DNA from 4 places in the Bacillus stercoris genome. Region 3 is predicted to be linked to each of the others. Evidence: riboswitches for the same ligand, from Rfam matches in the RefSeq annotation. Region 3 holds a riboswitch; each other region holds the start of a gene.

Region 1 (3,692 bases), 600 kb from region 3:
CAGGCTTTATGTTTTGTGTCGCCATGATCCGCAGTAATTTTGGTTATTGGCGTTGTTGTCCCTGATACGATGACAATGTCCTCAAGTCCAGCTCCGGTGCTTTTCACAGCTAGCTGTGTATCCCCGCCCCCGGTTATCACCTTAGCATTTATTGATAGACCTAATTCGGCTGCATATTCATTTGCTATTGTTCCAATTGCTGTTCCCGCTCTTACAAGAGGCGGAAGGAGAGATGGAGAAAAGCCGAATATGTCGCACATCTCTTCTGACCAAGTGTTATGCTTCACATCAAACAGCAGCGTTTCTGTTGCCTGCGATGGTTCATATGTTAGGATTCCGCTCAGTTGGTATGTCACCCAATCACTGATGCTTGTAAAGCTTGCAGTCTTTTCCCATAAAGAAGGCTGGCGCTGCTTCAAACCATAAAGCTTGAGTGCAGAAAAAAGCGCAGTTGGCAGACGGCCTGTACGGCTGTATATCTCTTCCCGATCGGGAATGCTCTCCTCCCACTCTCGGCCACGGTTATCTATGTTCGGCAGCCCGAGAAAAGAGTCACCGTTTTGATCGATCAGAACAATCCCCTGTCTTTGACTCGTCGATGTCAACCCAATGATGTCAATATCACGCGAACGGGATAGCGCACGTTTTGCCAACCTCATTACTTGCTTCCACAGTATCTGAGGGGAAAAATAACGGCTGTCCGGGTAAAGCGTCTCAGTGGAATACTCGATGTCCTCCCGTTCAACCGTTTGAACAATGCCTGAGACACTCACGACCGCTACCCTCGCATTGCCTGTGCCGATATCGAAAACGAGATAGCCTTTTTGTTTTTTCATTCTGTTAACCTCTTTTCTTTACCTCTGTTCCCAGTTTGTCTTTGTTATACAATGTCGGAATATTGGGAATTTTTTCAACCTTCCACTTTTTGAGGGCATCATTCATGATCGATACGTGATGATCCTCTACTTCAAAGGTTGCTCCAGCGAGATGCGGTGTTGCCAGAACATTAGGCAATGAGATCAATTCATAATCTGATTCCTCTGGAGGTTCATGATAAAAAACGTCTAGTACCGCACCTCTGATTTTATGTTCTTTTAATACAGATAAAAGATCTTCACGGTTTACGACAACTGCTCTTGAAGTATTGACGAAAATCGCACTCTCTTTCATCAAATCAAAATATTGCCGATCTATCAGTCCAAGTGTTTCCTCAGTACGAGGCAGATGGACAGAAACGATATCACTGTCTGAAAACACCGTTTTAAGAGCTGCTTTTTCATACAGCGGATGATCGTCTAGAATGTATGGATCGTAATACTTTATCTTACAGTCAAACGCAGTCAGCAGTTTTGCAATCCTTTGGCCAACCGCGCCGAACCCAATCATGCCAACCGTTTTTCCTGTTAGCTCATTTCCTTTAAATTTGACATAAGCCTGCAGGTAATCACTTTTCCACTTTCCATCCTTCAGCCATTGATTCGAGGCGCTGGTATGACGGAGAAAGGAAATCACATTTCCAATAAACATTTCGGCAACGGCTTGTGCATTCCGCCCTGGTGTATAAAAAACAGGTATACCCCTTTTTGAAGCAGCTGCCACATCCACATTGGAGGGCATTCCCCTGCAAACACCGACAAATGAAAGTTCGGGAACAGAAGCAAATACGCTGTCTGTTACCTGATCAAGCTCAGTAATCAAACCTGTCGCATTTGTTGCCTTTAGCAGCTGAATGAGTTCATCCTCCCGATATGCCCGGCCTTGTTCTTTCCAAGATTGATAAATAACTGAGCTAAACAAGTTTTCAAGCTCTTTTCGCCCTTCTTCGTTGTACGGCGCTGTAACCAAAACCGTCATGGTGCAAAACATCCTTTTCATCGTATTTTTTCATAAAAAAATCTCTTTCCGAAGATGGAAAGAGATTCATATATAGGCGCGCTCTGTTACAGGCAGACACCGGTATAAACCTTGCTTTCCTATCTTTCAAGCTGACGCTTGCTGGAATTGGCACAATAATGTTGCCGAGGTTTCATAGGGCCAGTCCCTCCACCTCTCTGGATAGAAAATGTTGAGTATGTAATTTTCAAAATAAAGAATACGTTTATCATAAAGAAGTCTCAGATTGATGTCAATCTCTTTTTTCAGAATTGACGTTATCATCCGAAATGTTATAATTCTTACAAAATATCTAACTAGAGAGGAACTGGGCCATGAAATCTTTTGCCACACAACAAAACGGCATTTTTAAATCCGTTTGCTCGCTGGACTGCCCGGATCAGTGCGGATTATTAGTACATAAAAAAGACGGAAAAATTGTGAAAGTGCAGGGAGATCCCGATCATCCTGTCACAGCTGGAAACATATGCAACAAAGTTCGAAACATGACGGAGCGCATCTATGATGAAAAGCGGCTGACTACACCGCTTAAACGGACAGGCGCGAAAGGCCAAGCGATATTTGAACCGATTTCCTGGGAAGAGGCGATTGATACGATCACCTCCCGCTGGAAGCAGCTGATTGATGAAGAGGGAGCTGAAAGCATACTTCCTTACAGCTTTTACGGAAATATGGGGAAATTGACAGCTGAAGGAATGGACCGCCGCTTTTTTTACCGCATGGGATCAAGCCAGCTTGAACGGACGATTTGCAGCAAAGCGGGATCTGAAGGCTATAAATATACAATGGGCATAAGCGCGGGAATCGATCCTGAGGAAACCATTCATACAAAACTATTTATTTTTTGGGGAATTAACGCTGTCAGCACAAACATGCACCAAATTACGATCGCCCAAAAAGCGCGAAAAAAAGGTGCCAAAATTGTCGTGATCGATGTACATAAAAATCAGACAGGGCGTCTTGCAGATTGGTTTATTCCAATAAAGCCGGGAACTGACAGCGCACTTGCCCTTGGCATCATGCACATTTTATTTAAAGAAAACCTTCACGATGAAGCATTCCTGTCTGAATACACGGTCGGCTACGACAAGCTCCGTGAACACGTGAAACAGTATAATCCGGAAAAGGTATCAATGATCACCGGGATCAGCACTGAAGATATTTATCAGCTGGCAAGAATGTATGGGAAAATCTCCCCTTCTTTTATCAGAATCGGAAATGGAATCCAGCATCACGATAACGGCGGGATGATTGTAAGGACGATTGCCTGTCTTCCGGCGATCACCGGCCAATGGCTGCATAAAGGGGGCGGCGCAATTAAGCATAACAGCGGAATTTTAGAATATAACACAAATGCCTTGCAGCGGCCCGACTTATTAAAAGGGCGCACACCGAGGTCGTTTAATATGAATCAGCTTGGCAAGGTGCTTTTGGAAACAGATCCGCCTATCCGCTCTCTTTTTATTTATGGAACAAACCCTGCCGTCGTCGCGCCGGAAGCAAACAAAGTCAGACAGGGCTTGCTGCGGGAAGACTTGTTTACTGTGGTTCATGATTTGTTTTTAACGGAAACGGCTGCATATGCGGACATTGTACTGCCTGCAACATCCGCTTTTGAGAACACTGATTTTTATACCTCCTACTGGCACCATTACATTCAGCTTCAGCAGCCGGTGATTGAGAACTATGGAGAAAGCAAGTCTAATACTGAGGTGTTCCGATTACTGGCTGAAGCAATGGGATTCACAGACCAGGAGCTCAAGGATTCAGATGAAGAATTAATACGCCAAGCGCTTGAC
Region 2 (3,692 bases), 250 kb from region 3:
TCATCCGCTTGGGCGATACAGGCGTTTACCATACGCCTGCCGAGACCAAGCCGTTTATATTCCTTGTCAACGATAACAAGACCGATAGAAGCAAGACGGCCAAACAAAAACAAGCCGATGCAGGAAATCATCTCACCGCTGACATTTTGATAACCGAAAAAGCGTCCCTGCTGAACAAGCAGTCTCAGTTCTTGTTCGCCATAATCCGGCCACCCGGCTTGCCCGCAAAGCCGCAATAAGCCGGAAACGTGTTCTTCATGAAGCTCAACCAGTTCATCCACTACGTCCATAAGATCACCTGCTTGTTCTAAGTGTTTTGTACATGACAATATGATTGCCAATGCCGGGAATGTCAAATGGTTCGCCAAGTTCCTCCCAGCCAAGCTTGGCATAGTAGCCCTTGACATGGTGCCTTGCGTTGCACCATACCGCCTGAACGCCGCTCTCCGCCAGTTTGTGCTCCGCGTGTTTGATCAGCGTGCTTCCAGCTTTCTGATCGCGATATCCCTCGAGCGTTGCCATGCCTCTCAGCCGATACGCAGGGGTTTCCGTTAATAAAGGCTGACTTTGCGGGGAAAAAGAAGCGATGCTGATCAGCGTTCCTTCATAAAACGCGCCGAGATGAAAGGAGCCTTCTGCATGATCCTCTTCATATTTGCATTGTTCAATGGATTGATGGGGGCGCAGAATGCGGTGCCGGATTTCATATGTATCTTCCACAGAAATGGTTTTGACTTCGAGCATAATGTTCCTCCTCATGATTGTTTGTCTATATCGTAACACGAATCTCGTTGAAAAAGACCGCCCGATTGGATCAGGCAGTCTTTTGGGATTAATGCAAGATATTTTGGCGCTGCTCATCTTTTTGCTGAATATATGAAGTGAGCTCAGCGGTTAAGTCAGATCTGAGGAAAGGCGTTATCAAGTAGATGCCGTTAAACAGCTCGCATGCCGTATCCAGCAGGGAGCGTGCAATTGCAAGGCCTTCCGCCTTTTGCTTTTCTTTATCTTCACCGGCACGGGCCATTTTTTCGCGAATCGTATCAGACAGCTTAATGCCGGGAATTTCATTGTGGATGAATTCGGCATTCCGGCTGCTTGTCAGCGGCATGATGCCGATATAGATCGGTGTCTTCAGATGTTTTGTTTCGTTATGGATATCGACAAGCTGCTGCTCGGAATAGACAGGCTGAGAAACAAAATAATCCGCGCCGCAATCTATTTTTTTCTCAAGCCGTTTTACTGCTTTATCCAGATGGCGGACGTTAGGATTAAATGCGGCGGCGACTGAGAAATTCGTTTTCTTGCCGAGCGGTTTTCCAGACAGAGACAGACCTTCATTGAATTGTTTGATCAGCCTGATTAAATCAAAGGATGTTAAATCATATACAGACGTTGCACCGGGAAAATCCCCGATTTTAGAAGGGTCACCTGTAATAGCAAGCACGTCATTCAGCCCTAACGTATCGAGGCCCATTAAATGTGACTGTAAGCCGATAATGTTACGGTCGCGGCACGTAATATGGACAAGGGAACGCATATCGAGCTGCTGCTTGACAAGGGCGCCGCAGGCAACATTGCTGATCCGCGGGGTCGCCAGAGAATTGTCGGCGAGTGTCAGGGCATCAATTCCCGCTTCTTTTAATTCAGCGGCCGCCGATAGAAATTTGTCAAAGCTCAGTTTTTTCGGCGGATCCAGTTCTACGATAATAGAGCGTTTTTCCGCCGCGATCTCATTCAGACCGGGCTCGGTTCGCTCGTGCTGAACAGAAATGAGTTCTTTCGCCCGGGTTTTGACTTCTTTTTCCGTAATCGGAGCCACCCCGCCAACTGCTTCCGCCATCGCACGGATGTGATTCGGCGTGGTGCCGCAGCAGCCGCCGATAATTCGCGCACCCTGCTTACGGAATTCTGATGCGCTGTTTTGAAAATACGTGTCGTCTGTTTCATAGACGAGCCGTCCCTCTTCAAGCGAAGGAAGGCTGCTGTTTGGATAAACGGATAAGAACACGTCATCAAAAATCGGCACTTCGCTGAGCGCTTCAATCATGTGATAAGGGCCGAGGCGGCAGTTAATGCCGACAATATCAGCTCCGAGATCCGCAATCGAGCGCAATGCGTCAGAAAGCGGCGTTCCGTCCTGCAATACGCCTTGCTCGTGCATGGAGACATGGAGCATAATCGGAAGATCAGTCTCTTTCCGCGCGATTTTCAGCACTTCACGGGCTTCTTCCAAATCATAATACGTTTCTAACAGCAAGCCATCCGGCTCTTCATGCAGCAGCAGGTACAGCTGCTCGCGGAAGCTGCGCTTAATTTCGTCAAGGCTGTACGCGTTTTTATTAAATGTGCGTATGCCGCCCATCGTTCCAAGCACGTATGCATCGCCTGCTGAAGCCCGCGCGATCTTTACGGCCTCCTGATTCATTTTTTTGATGTCATCCTCAAGACCGTGTCTGGATAATTTAATATAGTTGGCCCCGTACGTATTCGTTTGAATAATGTTGGCTCCAGCTTCAACGTACGCTTTATGTATGCGCTGAATTTCCTCCGGCTTTGAAATATTGAGCTCCTCAAAACACCTGTCAATGCCATAGGAGTAGAGGAGCGTCCCCATGGCGCCGTCACCGATTAACACCTGTCTTTGCAAATCTTCTAAAAGTCCCATTGTCTGCCTCCTTTATTCACATCAGCAAGGAAAAAAGAGAAATAAAAAAAGTCCTCTTAAGAAGAAGACTTTGTCAGTGATTTTGTCTCTTCTTATCTTCCAAGCTGTTCGAGCTTGCTGGATTTAGCACCTTGGTCATGGCTAATCGCCATTACACCGGTTGCTGAAGCTTCGTCGGGCCAGTCCCTCTGCTTCTCTTGATAAGAACGGATATGAAATTTTCGTGTCAGGAAGTGCCGTAAGATACCTGGCGTTTTTCCCTTTCTCCAAATTTACCGAAAATAAAGACAATAATCAATAGGAATCAGAAAATTTATCTGAAATTTATAAATTGAACGTCAATTGGCAGATCTGCTCCACGCACAGCTGAGATAATCTGCTGCAGGTCATCTTTGTTTTTTCCGGTGATGCGCACTTGATCATCCTGCACCTGAGATTTCACTTTCAGTCCGGAGTTTTTGATGATCGTATTGATTTTTTTTGCGTTGTCTTTGTCAATGCCTTGAACAAGCTTTGCACGCTGGCGTACCGTTCCGCCTGACGCATTTTCCACCTTGCCGTAATCAATGTTTTTCGTCGGTACGTTGCGTTTAATCAATTTGCTGACCAGCACATCCTTCAGCTGGCTTAATTTAAATTCGTCATCGGAAACGAGGACCAGCTCCTCTTTATCTAAGGAAATATCGCTTTTGCTTCCTTTAAAGTCATATCGTGTACTGATTTCCTTCAGTGCGATTTGGATCGCGTTTTGCACTTCAGGCAATTCGACCTTTGATACAATATCAAATGAACTTTCTTTTGCCATATGAAAACCTCCATAACATTTAACTTATGTGTTGATTATAGTAGAATAAAGAGAAACTTCCAACAGAACAAAGAATCAATTTGGGATGATTGGAAAAAATGTTAACAAAATCCGTATAAAATAAGCGGAACAGGAAGGACGATAGCATGAGACCAGGGCAGCAATTAACCTTGAGTATAGATCACCAAACCGACTTCGGTTACTTTTTAACCGATGGGG
Region 3 (3,692 bases):
CAAGATTTTTTTAGAAGGTGAGAATAGATGAAATTTGAACAGTCTCATGTATTAAAGGAATTGCCTAAACAATTCTTCGCTTCCCTGGTGCAGAAAGTGAACCGAAAGCTCGCAGAGGGACACGACGTTATCAATCTAGGACAGGGAAATCCAGATCAGCCGACACCGGAACATATCGTCGAGGAAATGAAACGAGCTGTTGCTGATCCTGAGAATCATAAATATTCATCTTTTCGCGGCTCATACAGCCTAAAGTCAGCGGCTGCTGCATTTTACAAAAGAGAGTACGGCATTGATCTGGATCCGGAAACCGAAGTCGCTGTTTTATTCGGCGGAAAAGCCGGTCTTGTCGAGCTCCCGCAATGCTTGTTGAATCCCGGTGATACGATCTTAGTTCCCGATCCGGGCTACCCTGATTACTGGTCTGGTGTCACACTCGCGAAAGCGAAGATGGAAATGATGCCGCTCGTAAAGGACAGGGCGTTTCTTCCCGATTACAGCAGCATCCCCGCTCAGGTGAGAGAACAAGCGAAATTGATGTATTTAAATTATCCGAATAATCCGACCGGAGCTGTTGCTACCTCTAAATTCTTTGAAGAAACCGTGAGCTTTGCAAAAGAAAACGGAATCTGCGTCGTTCATGATTTTGCTTACGGCGCTGTAGGATTTGACGGCTGTAAGCCTTTAAGCTTTTTGCAGACTGAAGGTGCAAAGGATATTGGAATTGAAATTTACACGCTGTCAAAAACGTATAACATGGCAGGATGGCGGGTTGGCTTTGCCGTCGGAAACGCTTCGGTCATTGAAGCAATCAATCTTTATCAAGACCATATGTTTGTCAGTCTTTTCAGAGCGACTCAGGAGGCTGCAGCAGAGGCACTGTTAGCTGATCAGAGGTGTGTGGCAGAGCAAAATGCCCGATATGAGAGCAGGCGAAACGCTTGGATTGCTGCATGCCGTGAAATTGGCTGGGATGTGACAGCTCCAGCAGGGTCATTTTTTGCATGGCTGCCTGTACCTGAAGGCTATACTTCTGAGAAGTTCTCAGACCTTTTGCTGGAAAAAGCGAATGTGGCGGTTGCGGCTGGAAACGGCTTCGGTGAATACGGAGAGGGCTACGTCAGAGTCGGACTTTTAACAAGTGAAGAAAGGCTCAAGGAAGCCGCTTATCGAATTGGCAAACTAAACCTGTTTACCCAAAAAACCATTGACAAGAGCCTATAACGATGGGATAATTCAAAATAATTTATAAAATCTATATTTTCTTATCAAGAGCAGGCAGAGGGACGAGCCCGATGAAGCCCGGCAACCGACTTATAAAGCACGGTGCTAATTCTTGCAGCTAGCGGCTGAGAGATAAGATTCGGACGAGAAACGAAACCTCTTCAGACGCGATTGCAGTTTGAAGAGGTTTTTTGTTATGGATGAAATGAAAGGAGCTCTGGCATGAGTGAGTTATTAGCAACATATCTCCTAACAGAACCGGGAGCTGATACAGAGAAGAAAGCAGAACAAATTGCAACAGGATTGACAGTAGGTTCCTGGACTGATCTCCCCCTTGTAAAGCAGGAGCAAATGCAAAAGCACAAGGGGCGGGTGATAAATGTTGAGGAGAGAGAGGGATCTTCTGTATCAGAAAAACAAGCCGTCATCACAATTGCCTATCCTGAAATCAATTTCTCTCAGGATATTCCGGCTTTGCTGACAACAGTGTTTGGCAAGCTGTCCTTGGACGGAAAAATCAAATTAATCGATCTTCACTTCTCTGAAGCATTTAAGCGTGTACTTCCGGGACCAAAGTTTGGCGTATACGGCATCCGGAAGCTGCTGGGAGAGTTTGAAAGACCGCTGTTAATGAGCATATTTAAAGGTGTAATCGGAAGGGACCTGAGTGATATTAAAGAACAGCTTCGACAGCAGGCGCTTGGCGGAGTTGACTTGATTAAAGACGATGAAATTTTCTTTGAGACAGGTCTAGCGCCTTTTGAAACAAGAATTACAGAAGGAAAGCAAATATTAAAAGAAACGTATGAGCAAACCGGACATAAAACGCTGTATGCGGTGAATTTGACTGGACGCACGGCTGATCTGAAAGACAAAGCGAGACGTGCTGCCGAATTGGGGGCTGATGCGCTTTTGTTTAATGTCTTCGCTTACGGCTTGGACGTTATGCAAAGCCTTGCGGAAGATCCTGAAATCGCAATTCCGATTATGGCGCATCCAGCGGTCAGCGGGGCCTTTACATCTTCTCCGTTTTACGGATTTTCTCATGCACTTTTACTCGGGAAATTAAACCGATATTGCGGTGCTGACTTCAGCCTCTTTCCGTCTCCATATGGTTCGGTTGCGCTGCCAAGAGCTGATGCGCTGGCCATTCATGAAGAATGTGTGAGAGAGGATGCTTTTAACCAAACATTTGCCGTTCCGTCAGCAGGCATTCACCCCGGCATGGTTCCGCTATTAATGCGTGATTTCGGCATAGATCATATCATTAACGCCGGAGGAGGCGTACATGGACATCCAAACGGTGCCCAAGGCGGGGGGCGTGCGTTCAGAGCCATAATTGATGCGGTCTTAGAAGCCCAGCCGATTGATGAAAAAGCCGAACAATGCAAGGATCTTAAGCTTGCGCTAGACAAATGGGGAAAGGCTGAAGCCGTATGACGACTCGAAAACCTTTGATTATATGTGATTTTGACGGAACCATCACGATGAACGACAACATTATAAATATCATGAAAACATTCGCTCCGCCGGAGTGGGTGGCATTAAAAGACGGCGTACTTTCCAAAAAGCTGTCGATCAAGGAAGGTGTCGGGCGGATGTTCGGCCTTCTGCCCAGCCGTTTAAAAGAAGAAATTACAAGTTTTGTATTGGAAGATGCAAAAATCAGGGAAGGCTTTCGGGAATTTGTAGCGTTTATCAATGAGAATGAGATTCCGTTTTATGTCATAAGCGGAGGGATGGACTTTTTTGTATATCCTTTGCTTGAAGGCATTGTGGAGAAAGACCGCGTTTATTGCAATCATGCGTCATTTGACAATGACTATATTCATATTGATTGGCCTCATTCTTGCAAGGGAACATGCAGCAATCAATGCGGGTGCTGTAAGCCGTCGGTCATCCATGAACTTTCTGAACCAAACCAATATATCATCATGATCGGTGATTCGGTTACAGATGTGGAGGCAGCAAAGCTGTCTGACTTATGCTTTGCAAGAGATTATTTATTAAACGAATGCCAGGAGCAAAACCTCAATCATCTCCCGTATCAAGATTTTTATGAGATAAGAAAAGAAATTGAGAATGTAACGGAGGTACAGGAATGGCTGCAAAACAAGAACGATGGCGAGAGCTCGCTGAAGTAAAACGGGAATTGGCAGAGAGAGATTGGTTTCCGGCGACTAGCGGCAATCTGTCCATTAAGGTTACTGATGAGCCTTTAACATTTCTCGTCACTGCAAGCGGAAAAGATAAACGCAAAGAGACGGATGAGGATTTTCTTTTGGTCGACCAAAACGGAGAGCCCGCTGAAAGCGGGCATTCTCTGAAACCGTCAGCGGAAACACTGCTTCATACACATTTGTACAATAAAACCAATGCCGGATGCTGCCTGCATGTCCATACGGTAAACAATAATGTGATTTCAGAGATATACGGAGACCAAAAGAAAATCACATTCAGAGGCCAGG
Region 4 (3,692 bases), 1.6 Mb from region 3:
CTTCGATATTAAAGACGCCTGTATCAGACCAGCCATGTTCATCGTCACCGATCAGCTTGCGGTCAGCATCGGCTGAAAGAGTGGTCTTTCCTGTTCCTGACAGTCCGAAGAAAAGGGCGACATCACCTTTTTCACCGACATTGGCGGAGCAGTGCATGGATAAAATATCTCTTTCAGGCAGCAGGAAATTCATAATGGAGAAAATGGACTTCTTCATTTCTCCGGCATACTCTGTTCCCCCGATTAAAATCGTCCGTTTTTCGAAAGAGACAATAATAAACGTTTCGGAATGAGTGCCGTCTGTTTTTGGGTCCGCTTTGAAATGCGGAGCAGAAAGAATGGTGAACGGCTGCTCAACTGTTTTCTTATCATTGCCTTCCGGACGGATGAACAGCTGCCGCGCAAATAAATTGTGCCATGCGAACTCATTTACGACAGTGATCGGCAGCCTGTATTTCTCGTCTGCTCCCGCAAATCCTTCGAAAACAAACAGCTCATCTCGCTGTTTCAGGTAGCTGACAACTTTCGTATAAAGTCGATCAAACGCTTCTTCTGAAATCGGCTGATTCACCGGGCCCCAATCGATCTTATTTTTCGTGCTTTCTTCCTCCACGATGAATTTATCTTTAGGTGAACGTCCTGTGTAAGCGCCTGTTGTCGCGCGAACAGCACCCGTGGATGTTAAAATGCCTTCGTTTCGGGAGAGTACTTTTTCTGTTAGCTGTGCTGCTGATAAATTATGACGCACATTTGGACTTGTTAATAAGGCTTGTAAATCAGCGGTCAAATCAACTGAGTTCATATGAAACCTTCCTTTATCGTTTTTTGTGTTTTGCTAATTGTGAATTAGTATAACATATATTTTCAAATAGTCTATACTATTTATCATTTTTTGTGTGTGCATTTCCATTGTTTTCCCTCAATATAGGTGCCTATTTCTTCTGAATCATATTGACATTGCAAACCCTTTTACGATAAGATATTTCATTGAGCGGATACTCTTATCCCGAGCTGGCGGAGGGACAGGCCCTATGAAGCCCAGCAACCGGTTTCTCTGTTATTTATTATGTTGAACTGAGTGAGACAACCAAGGTGCTAACCTGTTGCAAGGTTGTATGATTCCTTGAGCGATAAGAGTGAAAGGCACAAAGACCAAACCCTTTCCTCGATGGAAAAGGTTTTTTTATTTCATAAATATGCCAATTAACATTCTCTAATATAACGTTACATTGTATAAGAGGGAGCGAGTTCCGTATCATATATGCAAGGTCTATCGGGAGACCTTGTGCAGGAGGAAGCAAATCATGAGTAAAAATCGTCGTTTATTTACATCAGAATCTGTTACGGAGGGGCATCCAGATAAAATCTGTGACCAGATTTCTGACAGCATTTTAGATGAAATTTTAAAGAAAGACCCTAACGCGCGTGTTGCTTGTGAAACATCTGTGACAACTGGTTTGGTTCTTGTCAGCGGAGAGATCACAACATCTACGTATGTTGACATTCCAAAAACAGTGCGCCAAACCATTAAAGAAATCGGATACACACGTGCGAAATACGGATTTGATGCGGAAACTTGTGCGGTTTTAACATCAATTGATGAGCAGTCTGCTGATATCGCAATGGGTGTAGACCAAGCGCTTGAAGCCCGTGAAGGCACAATGAGCGAAGAAGAAATTGAAGCGATCGGTGCTGGTGACCAAGGTTTAATGTTCGGTTATGCGTGCAACGAAACGAAAGAGCTTATGCCTCTTCCAATTTCACTTGCTCATAAATTAGCCCGCCGCCTAAGTGAAGTCCGTAAAGAAGATATTCTTCCGTACCTTCGCCCTGACGGCAAAACACAGGTAACGGTTGAGTACGATGAAAATAACAAGCCTGTCCGCATTGACGCGATTGTTATTTCAACTCAGCATCACCCTGAAATTACACTTGAGCAAATTCAGCGTAACATTAAAGAACATGTCATCAATCCGGTTGTTCCTAAAGAGCTGATTGATGAAGAAACAAAATATTTCATCAACCCAACAGGACGTTTCGTAATCGGAGGCCCTCAAGGGGATGCGGGACTTACAGGACGCAAAATCATCGTTGATACGTACGGCGGCTATGCACGCCACGGCGGAGGCGCGTTCTCAGGAAAGGATGCGACGAAGGTAGACCGTTCTGCGGCTTATGCAGCAAGATACGTTGCGAAAAACATCGTTGCGGCTGAGCTTGCTGATTCTTGCGAAGTACAGCTTGCTTACGCGATTGGTGTTGCACAGCCTGTGTCAATCTCAATCAACACGTTCGGTTCCGGAAAAGCTTCTGAGGAAAAACTGATTGAAGTTGTCCGCAATAACTTTGATTTACGACCTGCCGGCATTATCAAAATGCTTGATTTACGCCGTCCGATCTACAAACAAACTGCTGCGTACGGCCACTTTGGACGTCACGATGTTGACCTTCCATGGGAGCGTACAGACAAAGCGGAGCAGCTGCGTAAAGAAGCGTTAGGAGAATAATTTTATAGCCGCTTACTGGTTAAGCGGCTTTCCTTTTTTATCGTTGTATTCATGTTTATTTTTTTACATAACTGTGAAACCAAATACTATTCACAGCGTCTATAAATAGGGGTTCAATGATGACAATTTTAATTATGGAGGCAATACTATGTGTGGATTTGTCGGGGTTTTTAACAAGCATCCGTTAGCTCAAACCGCTGATCAAGAAGAACTAATCAAACAAATGAACCAAATGATCGTTCACCGCGGTCCTGACAGTGATGGATATTTCCATGATGAGCACGTCGGATTCGGATTCAGACGTCTCAGCATTATTGATGTAGAAAATGGCGGACAGCCTTTATCATATGAAGATGAAACATATTGGATTATCTTTAACGGGGAAATCTATAACTATATTGAACTGAGAGAAGAGCTTGAAGCAAAGGGGTACACATTCAACACGGATTCGGACACAGAGGTTCTTCTTGCGACTTACCGTCATTATAAAGAAGAAGCGGCGTCCAAATTGCGCGGTATGTTTGCCTTTCTGATTTGGAATAAAAACGATCATGTGCTTTATGGAGCAAGAGATCCATTCGGCATTAAACCGTTGTACTACACAACGATCAATGATCAGGTTTATTTTGCCTCAGAGAGAAAAAGTTTAATGGTTGCTCAGAATGATATTGAAATAGACAAAGAGGCATTGCAGCAGTACATGTCTTTCCAATTTGTTCCTGAACCAAACACGCTTGATGCCCATGTGAAAAAAGTAGAGCCGGGTTCACAGTTCACAATCCGCCCGGACGGCGATATCACATTCAAGACGTATTTCAAAGCGAACTTCAAGCCGGTTCAGACTGAAGAAGACAAGCTTGTAAAAGAAGTCAGAGACGCGATCTATGACTCTGTAAACGTTCATATGAGAAGTGACGTTCCTGTCGGTTCATTCCTGTCTGGCGGAATTGATTCTTCCTTTATTGTGTCTGTTGCGAAGGAATTTCATCCAAGCTTAAAAACATTCTCAGTCGGCTTTGAACAGCAGGGCTTCAGTGAAGTCGATGTAGCGAAAGAAACTGCAGCGGCGCTGGGCATTGAAAATATCAGCAAAGTCATTTCGCCTGAGGAATACATGAATGAGCTTCCGAAGATCGTATGGCATTTTGATGACCCGCTTGCTGATCCGGCAGCGATTCCGTTGTA

The links. A riboswitch is a leader RNA that binds a small molecule or an ion and turns the genes downstream of it on or off. The one in region 3 is predicted to bind S-adenosylmethionine.
Region 1: another riboswitch for S-adenosylmethionine. It lies ahead of QA442_RS12530 (2-hydroxyacid dehydrogenase); the one in region 3 lies ahead of mtnW (2,3-diketo-5-methylthiopentyl-1-phosphate enolase).
Region 2: another riboswitch for S-adenosylmethionine. It lies ahead of QA442_RS16560 (bifunctional homocysteine S-methyltransferase/methylenetetrahydrofolate reductase); the one in region 3 lies ahead of mtnW (2,3-diketo-5-methylthiopentyl-1-phosphate enolase).
Region 4: another riboswitch for S-adenosylmethionine. It lies ahead of metK (methionine adenosyltransferase); the one in region 3 lies ahead of mtnW (2,3-diketo-5-methylthiopentyl-1-phosphate enolase).

Annotation. Positions count from the first base shown of each region.
Region 1 covers NZ_CP121861.1:2,316,618-2,320,309, reverse strand. The annotation lists gene QA442_RS12535 (FGGY-family carbohydrate kinase) at 1-836, opposite strand, end outside; gene QA442_RS12530 (2-hydroxyacid dehydrogenase) at 841-1,875, opposite strand; SAM riboswitch class I at 1,971-2,062, opposite strand; gene QA442_RS12525 (molybdopterin oxidoreductase family protein) at 2,208-3,692, shown strand, end outside.
Region 2 covers NZ_CP121861.1:3,165,291-3,168,982, reverse strand. The annotation lists gene QA442_RS16570 (GNAT family N-acetyltransferase) at 1-290, opposite strand, end outside; gene QA442_RS16565 (GNAT family N-acetyltransferase) at 295-744, opposite strand; gene QA442_RS16560 (bifunctional homocysteine S-methyltransferase/methylenetetrahydrofolate reductase) at 833-2,668, opposite strand; SAM riboswitch class I at 2,758-2,875, opposite strand; gene QA442_RS16555 (YajQ family cyclic di-GMP-binding protein) at 2,982-3,473, opposite strand; gene QA442_RS16550 (CvfB family protein) at 3,620-3,692, shown strand, end outside.
Region 3 covers NZ_CP121861.1:2,915,850-2,919,541, reverse strand. The annotation lists gene mtnE (methionine-glutamine aminotransferase) at 28-1,224, shown strand; SAM riboswitch class I at 1,263-1,363, shown strand; gene mtnW (2,3-diketo-5-methylthiopentyl-1-phosphate enolase) at 1,447-2,664, shown strand; gene mtnX (2-hydroxy-3-keto-5-methylthiopentenyl-1-phosphate phosphatase) at 2,661-3,368, shown strand; gene QA442_RS15155 (methylthioribulose 1-phosphate dehydratase) at 3,326-3,692, shown strand, end outside.
Region 4 covers NZ_CP121861.1:1,266,496-1,270,187, forward strand. The annotation lists gene pckA (phosphoenolpyruvate carboxykinase (ATP)) at 1-802, opposite strand, end outside; SAM riboswitch class I at 999-1,137, shown strand; gene metK (methionine adenosyltransferase) at 1,305-2,507, shown strand; gene asnB (asparagine synthase (glutamine-hydrolyzing)) at 2,656-3,692, shown strand, end outside.